Regions from separate parts of the Arthrobacter sp. UCD-GKA genome, predicted to be linked through region 2. Evidence: riboswitches for the same ligand, from Rfam matches in the RefSeq annotation. Region 2 holds a riboswitch; each other region holds the start of a gene.

Region 1 (4,155 bases), on a different contig from region 2:
ATTCTGCTCTTCGATCTTCGTAGAACAACACTTTAGGAGGCTCCAATGGCAGGCGAGACAGTCATTACGGTTATTGGTAATTTGACCGCTGACCCGGAACTGCGTTTCACCCCGTCAGGATCGGCCGTGGCGAACTTCACCATTGCATCGACCCCGCGAACCTTCGACCGCCAGACCAATGAATGGAAGGACGGCGACACGCTGTTCCTCCGTGCGTCGGTGTGGCGTGAGGCTGCCGAAAACGTCGCTGAGACGTTGACCAAGGGCATGCGCGTCATCGCCCAGGGCCGCCTCAAGTCGCGTTCCTACGAAACCAAGGAAGGCGAAAAGCGTAACGTCACCGAGCTCGAGGTCGATGAAATCGGCCCGTCGCTGCGTTACGCCTCCGCAAAGGTCACCCGTACCCAGCGCTCCGGCGGTGGCGGTGGTGGCTTTGGTGGTCAACAGCAGAACGCCGGCGCTAACGCCGGTGGATTCGGCGGCGGCAACCAAGGCGGCGGCGGTGGATTCGGCGGCGGCAACGCAGGCGGAAACACCGGTGGCGGCTGGAATGCACCCGCGGCCGATCCATGGGGAGCTCCTGCCGGAGGAAACAACGGCGGATGGGGCAACCCGGGTTCCGACGAACCACCTTTCTAAACAAATTTATTCACCATCCCGCAGAAAATTCTGCGGGCTCCACCTGATAAAGGAGCTCCACGATGGCTAAGGCTGAACTCCGTAAGCCCAAACCAAAGTCCAACCCCTTGAAGGCCGCTGACATCACTGTCATCGACTACAAGGACGTAGCATTGCTGCGCAAGTTCATTTCGGATCGCGGAAAGATCCGTGCCCGTCGCGTTACCGGCGTTTCCGTACAGGAACAGCGCAAGATCGCACAGGCCATCAAGAACGCGCGCGAAGTGGCATTGCTGCCTTACTCCGGCGCTGGCCGCGGCTAAGGAAGGTATACCAACATGGCAAAGCTCATTCTGACCCACGAAGTTACCGGCCTTGGTGCCGCAGGCGACGTCGTCGAGGTGAAGACCGGTTACGCACGTAACTACCTTCTCCCGCGCGCCTTCGCCATCACCTGGAGCAAGGGCGGTGAGAAGCAGGTTGAGTCGATCAAGGCCGCCCGTGCTGCTCGCGCCGTTGCTTCCCTGGAAGAAGCACAGGCACTTGCCGCTTCGATCTCGGCCAAGCCGGTCAAGCTGACCGTCAAGGCCGGCGCTACCGGTCGCCTCTTCGGCACCGTGAAGACCGAGGACATTGCCAAGGCTGTTGCAGCCGCTGGCTTGGGCTCGATCGACAAGCGCAACATCGAGATCAACGATCACATCAAGTCGACGGGTAACTACTCGGCGACCGTGCGTCTGCACACCGATGTCTCCGCGACCGTTGCACTGCAGGTTGTTGCCGCCAAGAAGTAATTTCTTGCGCATCCGCCGTCTTGGCTGACGGCAAACCACTGTGGACCCCGCCGTTGGCGGGGTCCACAGTGCTTTAAGGTCAGCCCCGGGCCCCAGTCCCCGCGGACCGGGCTGGCCGGGGTCTGGCGCATGGCCCCGGCGTCCCGTAGCTTTGCGGCAGGAAACCGCTGCCGACCGGTTCCGCAGTCCGACCCGGGCCACGGACCCTGCAGGCCGCTCCAACAGGAAGGCACGAGCATGAAACTGACACTGACCGAATTCGTGAGCTTGGACGGGGTCTGCCAGGGCCCCGGGGCTCCCGACGAAGACACCACCGACGGATTCACGCAGGGCGGATGGTTCGTCCCGCACATGGATGCGGGGTTCGTCGACCAGGCCGCGCAATGGCTGGCGCAGGCCGACGGGCTGCTGCTGGGCCGCCGCACCTACGAGGCCTTCGCACGGGACTGGCCGCAAATCACCGACCCGGACGACCCTTTCACCGCCCTGATGAATTCGCTGCCCAAGTACGTCGCTTCGCAGACGCTGGCCGAGGGAACCTGGAACCCGACGACGGTCCTCTCCGGCGACGTTGCCGCCCGGGTTGCGGAGCTCAAGGCACGGCCCGGCAGGGAACTGCAGATCCACGGCAGTGGCAGGCTCGCGGGATCGCTGCTCGCCGCGGGGCTGATCGACGAACTCCGGCTCGTGGTGGCTCCCGTCGTCCTGGGGCACGGCCGGAGGCTCTTCCCCGACGGCGGAGCGCCGGCGGGACTGCGGTTGGCCGACAGCAAGGCGACGGGAGGCGGTCTGGCCATCCTGGTCTATGAGAACTCCGGAATCCCGGACTATGCGACCTACACGGGTGCCTCGGACGTGGGCTGAACGGCCACCTGCCCCCAAGATCGCCCTCGGATGTCCGCATCGCGCCAGATGATCGCAGGATCTTCGATTCTTACGCTTCATGACCTCGTGTGTCGAAACAAACTTTGACGGAGTCGCAATATTTCTCCTAACGTTAGTGGTGAATCAAGAGCGTCAACGTTCAAGCCCTGGCTTGTTGGCCGGCAACCCTCTCACGGTGGTGGGGTGCTCCAGGTGATGATTCGGCCTACCGGAACCCCGGGGGCAAGTACCGCACACCTCGCTGTTCCATGCGTGCATTTCACGCAGCAGCGAAGGTGGGCCGAAGCCGAAGGATTGAGCACCATGACACTCACCTCTGACCTCACACCAGATACCCTGCGCAACGTCTTTGCCCAGCATCCATCCGGCATTGCCGCACTCTGCGCCATCGTCGACGGGCAGCCGCAGGGAATCGTGGCCTCGTCGTTCACGGTCGGCGTATCCATGGATCCGCCGCTGGTGATGTTCGCGGTCCAGAACACTTCGAAGACCTGGCCGCTGGTGCGCACCAGCGGGCGCATCGGCGTTTCGGTGCTCAGTGAAAAGAACGAGGGCGTCTGCCGACAGATCGCCTCCAAGTCCGGGGACCGCTTTGCCGGGCTTCGCCTGGATTCGACCGACGAGGGCGCACTGTTCCTGCATGACGCCACCCTGTGGCTCGACTGCTCGATCGAGCAGGAGATCCCGGCCGGCGATCATCACGTGGTGCTCCTGCGCGTGCACGGCCACCAGACGCACGACGAGACCAATCCTCCGTTGGTGTTCCACGGTTCGGCCTTCCGCCGCCTGGAGGCCCAGCAGCTGGTCTCCTGAAGGCCACCGAAACGCGAGGGCTCCCCGCCCGCCACCCCGAACCCATGATTCGGAGCGGTAGGCGGGGAGCCTTCTTCGTTGATGCGGTGTTCAGCCCTGCGGCTGGACATGGACCACGTCCATCATGTGCCGGTACCCGTCGCGGGCCAGCCGGGCCAGGACCTCGACATCGACATCGGCAAGCTTGTTTACGTACAGGCAGCCCGCTCCTCGCTTGTGCTTGCCGAGCTGAGCCAGGAGAGCCGGTGCCGTCGGTGCGTTGGTCAGCCCGTAGAGGGCCAAATTGGAGGAACGCGGTGAAAAGCCGATGGCGGCCGCATCTCCCTCTCGGCCGGACTCGTATTTGTAGTGATAGGTGCCGAAACCGACGATCGTCGGTCCCCACATGGTGGCGGTCCGGCCGCTGGCCTCTTCCATCATCTCCAGCAGGAGCTCGGCGTCAGCGCGCCGCGTCGGGTGTGGCACCGCCGCAATGAACTCGTGGGGATCAATGAGTGTCGGTGCGGTCTTGTTGGCGGCCATGCGGCCCAGTATGTCAGGGCTTGGTGATGTGCATCAATGCCCGTAATCCCCAGATCCGTGGCGAGCTCCGGCGTGTCTGTGGATAGCTTGTGGGTAACTCTGGAAACGGGGGTGGATTAACCGCGGAATCTCGGGGTTTTTGTATGTATAACCCACTTTTACGCCTGTGGAGGATGTGGATAACTAGTTTGTATCCACAGGTGTGGAATTGCATAAGCCCTAGTCAGAAGCCTGTAGTAATCAAATATCTTGTGTAATCCACAACGTTCTCCCCAGACTGTGCACACAACACGCCGCGAGGTTCACAGGTTATCCACACGCCTTGTGGATAACCGTGTTGGGTTTGGGGGAAAACAGGTCTATGGTGACAGTGTTCCCCACCTATTTCCACAGGTTCGTGGTGCCTTGCGGCACGTGTGAGCTTGGACCTAACGAATCGTCCGTGCTCCTTGAGACACTGGAAAGGTAATGAAGCGGAAAACCTGGGAACCCGCGCAGCTTGAAGGGAAAAGCCCGTGTCGCT
Region 2 (4,155 bases):
CGTGGCCGGCGGGTGGGATGCAACAGATTCGCTTTTGCGAATGATTCTCATTTAACTTACTGTTGTCGCCATGTCACATCACAAAACACGCAACAAGCCCCTTGCCCTTGCCCATTCGACTGTCCGTCTCAGGCGCAGGCGGTGGGGAGCGCTGGCGGTCCTGGCCACCGGGACGCTGCTGGCCGGATGTGCCTCCGCGGCCCCCGGCACGGCCGCACCCGGAAGCGAGGCCGCGCCATCGGCCCCGGCTCCGGTGGTGTCCGAGGCAGGCTCGGCCACGCCGCGGCTCGTGCTGACCTACGACGGGGGGCTGCTGGTTGCCGATGCGCGCGACGGCTCGGTCCTCTCGGAGCACAAGCTTGCGGGTTTCAACCGCGTCAATCCCGCGGGCGATGGCCGCCGTGTGCTCGTCTCCACCGCCGGGGGATTCAGGGTCCTGGATGCCGGGGCCTGGTCCGAGAAGCACGGGGAGCACTCACACCACTACGTCTCCGAACCGTCGCTGACCGAGCTGGTCTTCCCGGCCGGGAAGCCCGGGCACGCGGTGGTCCATGCCGGGCACACAGCCCTCTTCGACGACGCCACCGGCAAGATCAACATCTTCGAATCCGCCAAGCTCGCCAACCATGAACTGCCGCGCACCGACGACGTTGCACTGCCCGAGGCCCACCACGGCGTGGCCGTGCGGCGCGGGGACGGGACGCTGATGGTCACCGACGGCAATGCCGAGGCCGTCAACGCGGTGAAGCTGCTCTCCGCCCCGGACGCCGGACACCGACGCACCACGGTGTCCGAGTCCACGCAGTGCCCGGGTGTCCACGGCGAGGCTGTCGCCAAGGACGAGGCCATGGTGGTGGGTTGCGAGGACGGCATCCTGGTCATCAAGGGCGACAAGATTGCCAAGCTTGACGCCCCGGACGCCTACGGTCGGATCGGCAACCAGGCCGGATCCGCGGCCTCCACCGTGGTGCTCGGGGACTACAAGACGGACAAGGACGCCGAGCTTGAACGCCCGCGCACCTTTTCGCTGACGGACACCGCGTCCAATTCCCTGAAACTCATCGACATCGACTACAGCTACTCGTTCCGCTCCCTGGCCCGCAGCGCCTCGGGCGACGCACTGCTGTTGGGCACCGACGGCAAGCTGCACGTCTACGACGTGAAGACGGGCAAGGAAAAGAAGGCCATCGCGGTGGTCGAGGCGTGGGAGGAGCCGGTCGACTGGCAGCAGCCGCGCCCGACGGTGCACGTTTCCGGCCCAATCGCCTACGTCACCGAACCGGAAAGCAAGCAGCTGCACCTCGTGGACCTGAAGACCGGCAAGGTCTCCGGCACCGTCGACCTGCCCGAGGTGCCCAACGAGATCACCTCGACCGAGGGATAACCGGCACCCGGGCGCTGGCGGAAACCAAGAGCCGCGGGCCGGTGCCGATCCCCTCGATCGGCACCGGCCCGCGGCCGGATCATGGTGGCGCTAGCTTGCGGTGACCAATTCGACGCTCACCGGCGTCGGGTTGGTGAAGATGTCCAGAACCGGGCAGTGCTCGTCCACGGCAGCCTGGAGCTCTTCGTAGCGCTCGCGGGTTTCCGGGCCCTGGATCTTCACGGTGAGGCGGACCTCGCCGAAGCCGGGGCGGACGGTCTTCTCGATGCCGAACAGCCCGCGCACATCCAGGTCCGCATCGGCGTTGATTTCCAGCGAGTCGATCTTCAGGCCCAGCTGGTGCGCGTAGAGACGGTAGACCACAACCTGGCAGGAGATCAGCGCGCCCAAGGCGAACTCGACGGGGCTGGCTGCAACGTCGTCCCCGGCCAATGCCTCGGGCTCGTCGACGATGAAGCGGTGCTTGCCGGCGGTGATCTCGCTGGAGACCGATCCGGTGGACACGCCGCTGGCCTTGAAGGTCAGGGCAGCGCTGGTGGTGTTCTGCGAGATGCGCTCGCCCCAGGCGGTGCCGGCTGCGGTGAGCTTCTTTGCGCGAACGGAGTCCAGGGTGTTTTCGATCAGGGTTTCGGACATGGGAAACGGATCCTTTCGTGGTTGGCGCATGCGCTCGCACGGCGCCATACTTACGCCGGCCCGGTCGGGCGGCGTCGAATCTTCACCTGGAGCACCCCGCTATGACGAAGAGGGTTGCCGTCCCGCCGACCAGGGTCGTGAATGGCGGGAACTCGTGATTCTGCTGATGAGTCTTCCCGAAGCCGCACCACGGAGGCAAGGTGGGTGCTTAACAAATCGTCACGACAAAATCGCCTTTCGTCGAACAAGTGTCCGCTGAGGCCGCGACATGAGGCTGTTGGGCGAATGGGAATGGCCGCTTCAATCGAGATGTACGAATAATCTTCGAACTGCTGGACGGCCTGGTGTGCCGGAGGCTCCGGCTTTGATGCACGTGTGGTCCTCGGTACCAAGCGGGCGCCCCTGGCGCCGGGCATGAAAGAGGCCCCGGCCCTTCGGTGTGAAGGGCCGGGGCCGGGAACTCCATGGAGCCAAGTTATTTGCGGTGTTGGGGCTGGTCGTTCGCATTGAGCCGGGCCAGCAGGTCGGAGAAGCGCTTGATTTCCTCGGGTTCCCAGGAAATCAGCCTGTTGCGCAGCAGCTGGCGCGAGGCGGCGCTCGAGGCTGTCACGCCGGCCCGCGCCGCGTCTGTGATGCTGACCAGCATGGCCCGTCCGTCATTCGGGTCCGGTACACGGGTCACCAGTTCCTTGGCCTCGAGCCACTTGATCATCCGGCTCATTGTGGCCTTGTCCACCTGGAGTTCCTCGGCCAGGATGATCTGCTGCTGGGCCTGTTCGCGGGCCAGGATGGAGAGCACCTTGTAGCCCAGGGGCTGGAGCTCCGGGTGGATGGAGGCGGCGCGCCTGCGGATGGCCTGGCGCGCCTTGACGACCATCATGGAGAACTCTTTTTCCACATCCTCGATCAGCGGATCGAGTGCGGTGGAGTCGGTGGCCGATCCCGGGTCGGGACGGGAATCGGAAAACGGTGAAGTCATGTCATTCATTTTAGTTGCGATCTTCCGCTTCGACATCCTGGTTGCCGCGGGATTTCCCGGGGTGCGGCATCGGCGCGGCCGTTGCCAAGCCCTGCTTCGAAGCGGGCGGGGCCGCGGCACCATTCGCCCCTGCCCGTTTCCCGGCGGATACCCGGCAAACATCCGCCCGCAAGGGTTCCGGGGAGCGGGTGTGCCGGGCAGAATTGCTAGTTGTTGAACCCCGCCAAACGATGGAGAACACCATGGCCACGATCCTCAACCCCTACATCAGCTTCCGCGACACGGCGCGTCCCGCGCTCGAGTTCTACCAGTCGGTCTTCGGTGGCGAGCTGGACCTTCGTCCCTTCGCGGACTTCGAGTTCGCCAAGACGGACTACCCGGACGACGACAACAACAAGATCATGCACGGGCACCTGCGTGCACCCAACGGCTTGAACCTGATGGCCGCCGACACCCCCGCTTCCATGGAATGGAAGGGAGGAACCGCCATCTCCGTCACCCTCAGCGGCGACGACAAGGAAGAATTGACAAATTACTGGGAGAAGCTCATCGACGGAGCCAAGATCGGAGAGCAACTCGCTCAGGCCCCGTGGGGCGACTGGTTCGGCATGCTCACCGACAAGTTCGGCGTCGACTGGATGGTCAATATCGCCGGAGCGGACAGCGCCGGGCAATAGCGAACGCATGCTTGGCGCGCCGGCATCGGGCGTGCCAAGGCACGGAGCTGTGGGGTCAGGCCGTGTCGGCCGGGCCCCATAGGTCTTCCTCCGGGGTTTCTAGGCCTTGCGCACCAGTTGCAGGCGCCAGGCCTCCGGCCCCTCTTCGAGGTAGCTGATCTCGAATGCGCCGGGCGCCCGGCTTTCGAGCTGGTCCAGCAGCGGCAGGGGGTTGTGCGGCGCCACCAGGACCAGGCCGGCACCCGCGGCAAGGGAATCCAGGGCTCCAAAGATCGTGGCGTGGCGGATCGCGTGTGGGATGGACCGGGCGTCAAGCTCCGGAAGTTCGGCATCATGATCGCCGCAGGCGCACTCGTGGGCCGCGGGTTGGGTCTGCTTCTCGGCTTCTTCCTTGCTGGAGGAGATAACAATGTCAGCCATGATGGGGTTCCTTTGATCAAGTGGGGTCTCGGTTTCCAGCGTCGACTGGTAACCTTCGA
Region 3 (4,155 bases), on a different contig from region 2:
GGTGAAGTAAACGCCAAAAGGCAGGTTTCGGGCAATTCTTGTCGCGGGCCACCTGCCGGAACGGCGTTCCGCGAGCCACCCCCAATGCGTCCGGGTCCCGCGCGGTGGACGGGCGGTTCCGCGCTGCCGGCGGCCGCGGATTTTTGCCTCGCGGTTCCTCCGGCCGATGCCACTCCGCTGGGATGTCGGGCCACCGTACGGACCCCGGAGGGGGTTGCGGCGGCCCTTCCGCACTGACAGCATGAAACCGGTGAGCGCACTTGCGAAATACCTCGAAGCCTACGACGACCAGCTCCGTACGGACGCCGAGACACCCAGCGCGATCCGGGTCGACCTGCTGGGCCCCCTGCGACTGGTGACTTTCGCCGGCGGGCGTGGTTTCATCACCTACCGCGACCTGGGGGACCTGGACGGGCGCCGCATCGCGGCACTCGTTGGCCAGGCGCTGGACCACTTCCGCGCCGATCCCGATATCACCCGCGTCGAGTGGAAGAGCCGCGGCCACGACCGCGCCCCGGGGTTGCACGAGGCGTTGCTGGTGCACGGCTTCCTGCCCGACGAGCCCGAGTCGATCATGATCGGGGCCCTCGCGGGCCTGTGCACCGACGTCCCCATGCCCGCAGGGGTGGCGTTGCGGCGGATCAGCAGCGATGCCGATGTCCGCGCCATGAGCGCGATGGCCCAGGAAGCCTTCGGCGACCCCGCCAAGACCCGGCTTGCCGAAGCACTCATCTCGCGCCTGGCGCGCAACGACGGCATGGAGCTGTGGGTCGCCGAAACCGACGGGCGCATGGTTGGCGCCGGCCGGCTCGAGCCCGTGCCGAACACCGACTTCGCGGGCTTCTGGGGCGGTGCCACCCTCGCGGCTTACCGCGGGCGCGGCATCTACCGTGCGCTGACGGCAGCCCGGGCCCGCTCGGCACTGGCGGCGGGCAAGACGCTGGCCCACAGCGATTCGACGGAGTATTCCAGGCCCATCCTGGAACGCTCCGGCATGCTCAAGGTCTCGACAACCACGCCCTACAACTGGTCGCGCTAAGCCCGAAGACCCGCCGCCCGACTACGCCTTTTTCGACGCCCCGATGGCCCAGACCCGCGGCAGCACCGAACCGTTGACCGCGTGGTCCCCGACCAGCCTGGCCTTGTAGACCCAGGGGTTGTGGTTGCCGGCCGTGCGGGCGTTGCGCCAGTGCCGGTCCAGGTTCTTGGCGGTGCTGGTGGCCGATGCCGCCAGCGCGTCAAAGGCGTGGGTCACCGCGTTGAGCACCAGCGGGGTGAGTGCCACTTGGGCCTGCGCCGAGGCAAGTTCCGCGGCATCGTTGGCTGCCTCATCCTCCTGCTCGGTGACATCCCCGGAGTGGAGCGCGACGGCGGTTTCGTAGGCACGCTGCAGGGAAGCGGCCACGCGTTCCACCGCTCCGGAAGCGACGAAGGCCGCGGCAGACACCTCTCCGACGATTTGCAGCAACTGCGGATCCTGCCCCGCCACCTCGGCGGCCGCGTGGCTGAAGGTGCGCTTGCGCGCGGCAAGCTCCGCGGCGAACTCGCGTTCCACGGCGCGCGCCGTTCCGGCCAGCACCGCGAGCAGCACCTGCTGGTAGAACGCCGTCTGGTACTTGAACCGGGTGTCGAATTCGATGAGGTTCTCGGCGGAAACGACGGCATCGGTGAACGTGGAGGTTCCGGTGCCGGTGGTGCGCTGGCCGAATCCGTCCCAGTCGTCCGCGAGCTGCACGCCGGGCTGGTGGGCGTTGATCGCCGCGATGACCCTGGTTCCGGTGTCCGTGCGCTGGGCGTAGGTGTCGATCCAGTCGGCGTAGATCGACCCGGTCGAGTAGTACTTGGTCCCGTTGACCACGAACCCGCCGTTGCCATCCGGGGTGACCTTGGTGTTCACCTCGCCCACGGTGACGGTCCCGATCTCGGTCCAGGAGTTGCCGACCAGCTCGCCGGCGGCGAAGCGCGCCAGCCAGATGTCGCGTTCCGCGCCGGGTGCGGCAACGAGCCGGTCCTCCACGAAGGCGAAGTGCGCGCGCAGCGCCTGGGTGATGTTGGGGTCCGCCGCCGCAAGTTCGGTCAGCAGCTCGAAGAGCTCGGGCAGTGTGGCCCCTGCCCCGCCGTGGGATTCGGGCACGCGCACCGCGCCGAACCCGGCAGCGGCCAACCCCGCTACCTGTTCGCGGGGAAGAGAGTGGCTGCTGTCGCGCTCCGAGGCACCGGCGGCAATCTGTTCGAAGAGCGGTGCGAAGCGTGCCGAGAGCTCTTCTAGCCGGCTGCGGTTCAGATACGTTGTGGTCATGGCTTGGCTCCTGGTCGTGTCGGCAAATCGATCGAAGTGGTTGGGATTCCGGTGTGAGGCGCGAACCTACAGGCACCTTCGGCGTTGGGGATGGAATTCGACATGAACGCCTCCCAGCGGGCACTGCACTGCCGGCCGAAGGGGAAGTTGCGCGATCTCCATCGATCCTGGCGGAAGCACTATCCACTCATTGCTGAGTGGATTTGCTGCGGCGTCGACAAGCCAGGTCTCTCGGCCGCTCTGGATGGGTACCCCTTGATTCAAGCAGCCGACATGATCCGGCGGAACCCGTCCGTCACATGCGGACCAAACACGGACATCTGGGGTCACATGGGGCATTTCCCGCGTCCCGGGTCCTGCCCCGGCGGACATTCGCCAGGGGCAACGCGTCATCAACCGCAAGAAACCTTGATCTTTCGACACCAGCGTGGAACGGCGCCAGTCATGTGCATCGGATGCGGGTCCCCAGGGAACGTGCACTTCGACAGCCAAAAGATGTTGTCGGATTTCCTGCCCCGGGCCGGGGAAGAAAACTAGAATTGAGGTACCGACAAAGGACCCGGTGATGACGATGAAAAAGATATTCTCCCGCCCGGAAAGCGTCCAGGGCAGGACTCCACGGATGGGACCGGCATCCCTGCATGGTTCGGCGTCAAGCCCCGGCCTTCCGAATCTCGCCGGTGCCCAGATCCCCGGCCCTGGCACCAAGCATCTGCTTTACGGCGAGGACGGACGGCTGTCCGACGAGGCCGCGGGCCCTTGGGAGCTCGAGGGACATTTGGGCTCCCGCGGCGGGGTTCGCCGTTTTCTGGGCCGGTTGTTCGGACGCTGAGAGCGCGGCCAGGAATCCGGTCTACAGAATCCCTGTCGTATTCGATCAACCCAAGCGCAGGAATCCACCTTCATGGTTTCCTGCGCTTGGTGTTTTCCTCGACTCGTCACGAAGTCATCCCCTGCTTCACCCGTCTGGTTACATATAGCAAGGGAACGAGTGGGGAAGGTGGCGAGCGCCTACGTGGCCAAGGAATCCGCTGTCGAGGCCGGGACGATACCCGACCCGGTGCTCAGGTCCATCGGCTTCCTGGCATTTTTTGACCGCTTCGCCACCCCGCCGATGCTCGTCGCCCTGGCCACGGTCACCGAACTCACCCTGGCCCAGGCAGTCCAGCTGGTTGCCGCCTATTCGCTGTTCTACGCGCTTGGACAACCGCTCTGGGGCTTGCTCAGCGACCGATTCGGCCGGTTGGCGGTGCTGCGGCTGGCGCTGGCCGGGGCCGCGGTCGGAGCCGTCACGAGCACCTTGTTCATGGCATACCTGCCGTTGCTCGTGGTCCGTTCAATCACCGGTTTCATGTTCGGCGCGCTCTATCCGACCCTGCTGACGCTGCTGGGCGACACCCGGAAGGGGACGGACCGCGCACGGGGACTCTCGGACCTGCAGATCTATTCCTCACTCGGGGCAACCTTGGCCACCTTGGGTGCCGGAGCCGTTGCAACCTTTGTGGATTGGCGGTTGGTCTTCGGGCTTCCCGCCCTCGGGGCCGCGGCAATACTGGTGGCGCTGGCAAGGGTGGAAGCTCCTCCGGCGGTGCGAGGCCGGTTCCGGCTGCGGCGAGCCTTCACTCCCGCCGCGGTTGGCCTCTATGCCATTGCCCTGCTGGAAGGCACAGTGTTGCTCGGCGCCCTGACCTACATCGTGCCGGCGCTGCAGCACGCCGGCGTGGGCATCGGGTTGGCCGGGCTGTTGGCCACCGGCTATGCAGTCGGCGTCATTCTCGGGGCACGCGCGATGAAGGTCCTGGTGCATCGCTTCTCCCGGACCCGGCTGATCCTTGCCGGCGGCGCGGTGTTGGCGC
Region 4 (4,155 bases), on a different contig from region 2:
GACGCCGGCGGCGCGGAGCAGCGCGCGTGCTCCGACCATGTTGCGGCCATGGGTGACTGTTCGTGAACGTAATTCAGGCATGATCCAAGTCAACCAGCACCGTCCGCGCGGCGGAAGACGCTCCTAATACTAGTAGTGGCAGTGATAGATTTAGACGAATGAACGATGAACGCAGGCGGGAGCTGGGGCAGTTCCTGCGCGACAGGCGCGGCAACCTTGTCCGCGCGGAACTGGGGCTGCCGCCGATCGGGCGCAACCGCACGCTGGGCCTGCGCCGGGAGGAGATCGCCGCCTTCGCCGCGGTCAGCGTCACTTGGTACACCTGGCTCGAACAGGGGCGGGACATCAACGCCTCCCGCCAGGTGCTCGAATCCATCGCCCGCGTGCTCACCCTGACCTCGGCCGAAACGGCGTACCTGCTGGCCCTGGGCGGATACACCCCCGTCCCCGCCACCGAGGTCATGGCGATCGAGCAGGCACCGGACCACCTGCAACGGCTGCTCGACGCCTTTGACTTCCCGGCGTTCGCCGTCGCCCCGGACTGGGGCATCGCCGGCTGGAACCGCGCCTACGCGGGCCTCTACACGCGCATCGGCGCGGTGGGCCCGGAGGACCGGAACCTGCTCTGGCTGATTTTCACCGATCCGTACCTGCGCCAGATGCTGCCCGACTGGGAAGAAACCTCGCGGCACTTTGTCGCCGAGTTCCGTGCCGAGGCCGGTGCCCGCCTGGGATCGGCCGCCCACACAACACTGCTGAAGCGACTGGGAGAAGCCAGCGAACAATTCGCCAAGCTCTGGGCCGACCGCGGCGTGGAGCGCTTTGCCTCCCGGCAGCGCGTGTTCCTGCACCCGGCGGCCGGCGAGCTGGTCTTTGAGCAGCACCGACTGGTGCCCTCCGACGCCCCGGAACTGCACCTTGTGATGTACGTGCCGGTGCCCGGAACCCCGACCGGGGAGAAGATGCGCAAGCTCCTGGCGGACGAAACCTCCTGACTCCGCCCCGCGCCAAACCAAGGCGCGGACCGGGTCGCCGGCCACGGCGCCCGAGCCGTTCCGCACGCACCCCCTCCTGCCCATCCAGAGGTCCTGCCGCGCCCGGCAAATGAACCCCGCCGGCGGCTGCCTCATAGCCCGAATGCGGTAGCCCGGCCGCCGCTTGCCATCGCCTGCGGCCCCCGGCACTGCTCCCGCTGGCAGTGCCGCGGGACGTCACGGAAGCTTCACGGAAATTCCCCGGTCGTCATGCCCGATGCAAAAATCCTTGAAATTCAAGGGAAGCAGTCGAATTTCCTCCCGTAACAATGTGACCCCCACGGCGAGCGAAAATGACGCTGCGGGGTCATGTGAAGTGCTTTAACCATTCGTGACAGCCTGGCCGGCAGGGCCCTTGCATCAGTGGTTTCGGCAGGCCCAAGATGGATACATCAACCATCAAGAGCGGCTGAGAGATCTGGCTCGTTGACGCCGCAGCAACCATCGCCCGATGGAATTCCCCTTCCGGGGAATCCGATCGGCGAGGGTGCTAAGGCCAGAAGCGATGGAGCCGCTTTCAGCGTTCACTCACATCGCCGCAGGAAACCCGTGACGGGTGCCTGGGGCTTTTGTGGCGAGCCTTGAGGCCTCCCTCGTGTCGACGAGGAGTAATTTCAATGAGCATTGCACCGACGACGGCACCGCCGTCACTGTCCTACGAGCTGTACCCGCCGGTGAACCGCGATGCCTCCGAGGGTGTTTTCAACACCATCTCCGCATTGGAGTCCACGGATCCCGACTATGTGTCGGTGACGTACTCGGGGTCCCCTGCCCGCCGCAACGCGTCCCTGGAACTGATCGAGCACCTCATCCAAAACACCCGGCTGCGTCCGCTGGCGCACCTGACCTGTGTGGGGGAGAGCCGCGAATCGCTGCAGAACCTGATTCGCCACTTCATCTCCCTCGGGGTCCGGGGCGTGCTGGCCCTGCGCGGGGACCTGCCCACCGAGCCGCATCAATGGCGCGGGGAATTCCCCTTCGCCCGATACCTGATCGAACTGATCCGGGAGGTGGAGGCCGAGCACTCGGCAGCACTGGCCGGCGGGCGGCTGGGCGTGGGCGTTGCCGCCTACCCCATCCGGCACCCCGAATCCCCGTCCTTCGAGCATGACGTGGAGGTGCTGCTGGCCAAGGAACGCTCCGGGGCCAACTACGCCATCACCCAGGTGTACTTCCAGCCCGCGGAATACACACACCTCGTGGAGTCCGCCCGCCGGGCCGGGGTCACCATCCCGGTGATCCCCGGGGTCATCCCGCTGAACTCGCTGCGGCGCCTGAACCGGCTGGCGTCGATGACGGGGATTGCCCCGGATCCGATCCTGGCCCACGCCCTGGAAACCGCAAGCTCGGAGGCCGAACGCCACCGCATCGGCGTGGACGCCGCCGTCAACCTGGCCCGCAGGGCCTTCGACGACGGGGCACCGGGCGTGCACCTCTACACCTTCAACGACCACCGCGGCTCCCTCGACGTGATCGAGCAGCTCGAACTGCCACGGACCCGCGCCACCCTCACCAACGCCTGGGCCACCCGCGCAGCGGTCTGACCGGCACCGTCTTTCCAGCTTTCAGCAACGTCAACAACACCAAGGAGAAACACCATGTCGAAGCCAATCTTCCCCGCCGCCTCCATCCTCGGCTACCCGCGCATCGGGCCGAACCGCGAACTGAAAAAGGCCCTCGAGGCCCACTGGGCCCAAAAGACCGACGAGGCCACGCTGCACGCCGCTGCCCTGCAGCTGCAGAAGGCGAACCTTTCCAGGCTTGCCGCACTGGGCCTGAAGCCCGACGATGCCTCGCTGCCCGGCGACTTCGCCTACTACGACCAGGTCCTGGACGCCACCCTCGCCCTCTCGGCCCTGCCCACCCGCTTTGCCGACCTGGCCGACGCCAACGGCGCCATCGACACCGCCGCCTCCTTCGTCCTGGCCCGCGGCGACGAATCCCGCGCCCCGCAGGAAATGACCAAGTGGTTCGACACCAACTACCACTACCTGGTCCCGGAAATCGGCGAGACCACCCCGATCAGGGCCAACGCCACCGCACTGGTCGAATCCTTCACGGCGCACGCCGCCAACGGCACCACCATCCGCCCCACACTGGTCGGCCCCATCAGCTACCTGCTGCTGGCCAAGGCCGAGGACGGCGCAGCTCCGGGCTTCGACCCGCTGGCCCGTATCGATGAGGTCGTGGCAGCCTACGCGAAGATCCTCGCCGAGCTGTCCGCCGCCGGCGCACCGTGGGTGCAGCTGGACGAGCCGGGCCTGGTCACCGACCGCGGCGCCGAACTGGCGGTCCCCGGCGCGCTCGCCGAATCCGTCTACACCAAGCTGGCAATCGCCACTGCGCGCCCGGCGCTGCTGGTCACCTTCGGCTACGGCACCGCCGGGGATCCCGCCCGCCCGGGTACCACCCAGGGCCTGCTGGCCCGCGCCGGCGTCGAGGCCGTGCACGCCGATGTGGTCCGCGGCGCGCTGCCCACCGCCGAATTCCTCGGCGACCTAGCCGGTTCCACGCTCGTGGCCGGCATCGTGGATTCGCGCAACATCTGGCGCAACAACCTCTCCGCCTCGCTGGAGATCCTCAAGTCGCTGCGCACCGAGGTCGAGAAGGCCGACGGCACCCTGGCCGTGGGCACCGCCACCTCGCTGCAGCACGTCCCGCACGACGTCGCCCTGGAAGCAAACCTTCCGGCCCACCTTCCCGAATGGCTCGCCTTCGCCAACCAGAAGGTCGCCGAGGTCATCGCCCTGGCCAAGGGCATTTTCGAGGGCGAATCGGCGATCGCCGCGCAGCTCTCGGCCGCCGAGTCTGCCATCGCCCACCGTGCCGGATTCGCCGGGATCACCGTCGCCGCGGTGCGCGAGCGCCTGGCCAACCTGACCACCGCCGACTTCTCCCGCTCCGATGCGCAGACCCGCAAGGCCGCCCAGGAGGCCGCCCTGGAGCTGCCGCCGCTGCCGACCACCACCATCGGATCCTTCCCGCAGACCACCCAGGTCCGCGCCGCCCGCGCCGCCCACAAGGCCGGCACCCTGGATGACGCCGGATACGAGGGCTTCCTCAAGGAGGAAATCAACCGGGTGGTCGAGCTGCAGGAACGCCTGGGCCTGGATGTGCTGGT

Evidence for each region. Region 2 has a riboswitch for S-adenosylmethionine ahead of BLJ79_RS07270 (OsmC family protein). Riboswitches for the same ligand answer to the same signal wherever they lie in the genome.
Region 1: it holds a riboswitch for S-adenosylmethionine, as region 2 does, so the genes downstream of both, BLJ79_RS05415 (flavin reductase family protein) here and BLJ79_RS07270 (OsmC family protein) in region 2, are expected to answer to the same signal.
Region 3: it holds a riboswitch for S-adenosylmethionine, as region 2 does, so the genes downstream of both, BLJ79_RS10765 (acyl-CoA dehydrogenase family protein) here and BLJ79_RS07270 (OsmC family protein) in region 2, are expected to answer to the same signal.
Region 4: it holds a riboswitch for S-adenosylmethionine, as region 2 does, so the genes downstream of both, BLJ79_RS16970 (methylenetetrahydrofolate reductase) here and BLJ79_RS07270 (OsmC family protein) in region 2, are expected to answer to the same signal.

The regions. Positions count from the first base shown of each region.
Region 1 covers NZ_MOLR01000003.1:75,963-80,117, forward strand. The annotation lists gene rpsF (30S ribosomal protein S6) at 1-1, shown strand, start outside; gene BLJ79_RS05395 (single-stranded DNA-binding protein) at 46-639, shown strand; gene rpsR (30S ribosomal protein S18) at 702-941, shown strand; gene rplI (50S ribosomal protein L9) at 957-1,412, shown strand; gene BLJ79_RS05410 (dihydrofolate reductase family protein) at 1,650-2,276, shown strand; SAM riboswitch class IV at 2,419-2,532, shown strand; gene BLJ79_RS05415 (flavin reductase family protein) at 2,601-3,110, shown strand; gene BLJ79_RS05420 (DUF1801 domain-containing protein) at 3,201-3,632, opposite strand; gene dnaB (replicative DNA helicase) at 4,148-4,155, shown strand, end outside.
Region 2 covers NZ_MOLR01000004.1:210,509-214,663, reverse strand. The annotation lists gene aztD (zinc metallochaperone AztD) at 71-1,384, shown strand; gene BLJ79_RS07270 (OsmC family protein) at 1,475-2,020, opposite strand; SAM riboswitch class IV at 2,062-2,180, opposite strand; gene BLJ79_RS07265 (MarR family winged helix-turn-helix transcriptional regulator) at 2,496-2,999, opposite strand; gene BLJ79_RS07260 (VOC family protein) at 3,242-3,676, shown strand; gene BLJ79_RS07255 (DUF2249 domain-containing protein) at 3,776-4,096, opposite strand.
Region 3 covers NZ_MOLR01000005.1:259,391-263,545, reverse strand. The annotation lists gene BLJ79_RS10770 (GNAT family N-acetyltransferase) at 242-1,039, shown strand; gene BLJ79_RS10765 (acyl-CoA dehydrogenase family protein) at 1,061-2,299, opposite strand; SAM riboswitch class I at 2,455-2,550, opposite strand; gene BLJ79_RS10760 (MFS transporter) at 3,291-4,155, shown strand, end outside.
Region 4 covers NZ_MOLR01000010.1:72,256-76,410, reverse strand. The annotation lists gene ilvD (dihydroxy-acid dehydratase) at 1-81, opposite strand, end outside; gene BLJ79_RS16975 (helix-turn-helix transcriptional regulator) at 159-995, shown strand; SAM riboswitch class I at 1,428-1,546, shown strand; gene BLJ79_RS16970 (methylenetetrahydrofolate reductase) at 1,652-2,578, shown strand; gene metE (5-methyltetrahydropteroyltriglutamate--homocysteine S-methyltransferase) at 2,633-4,155, shown strand, end outside.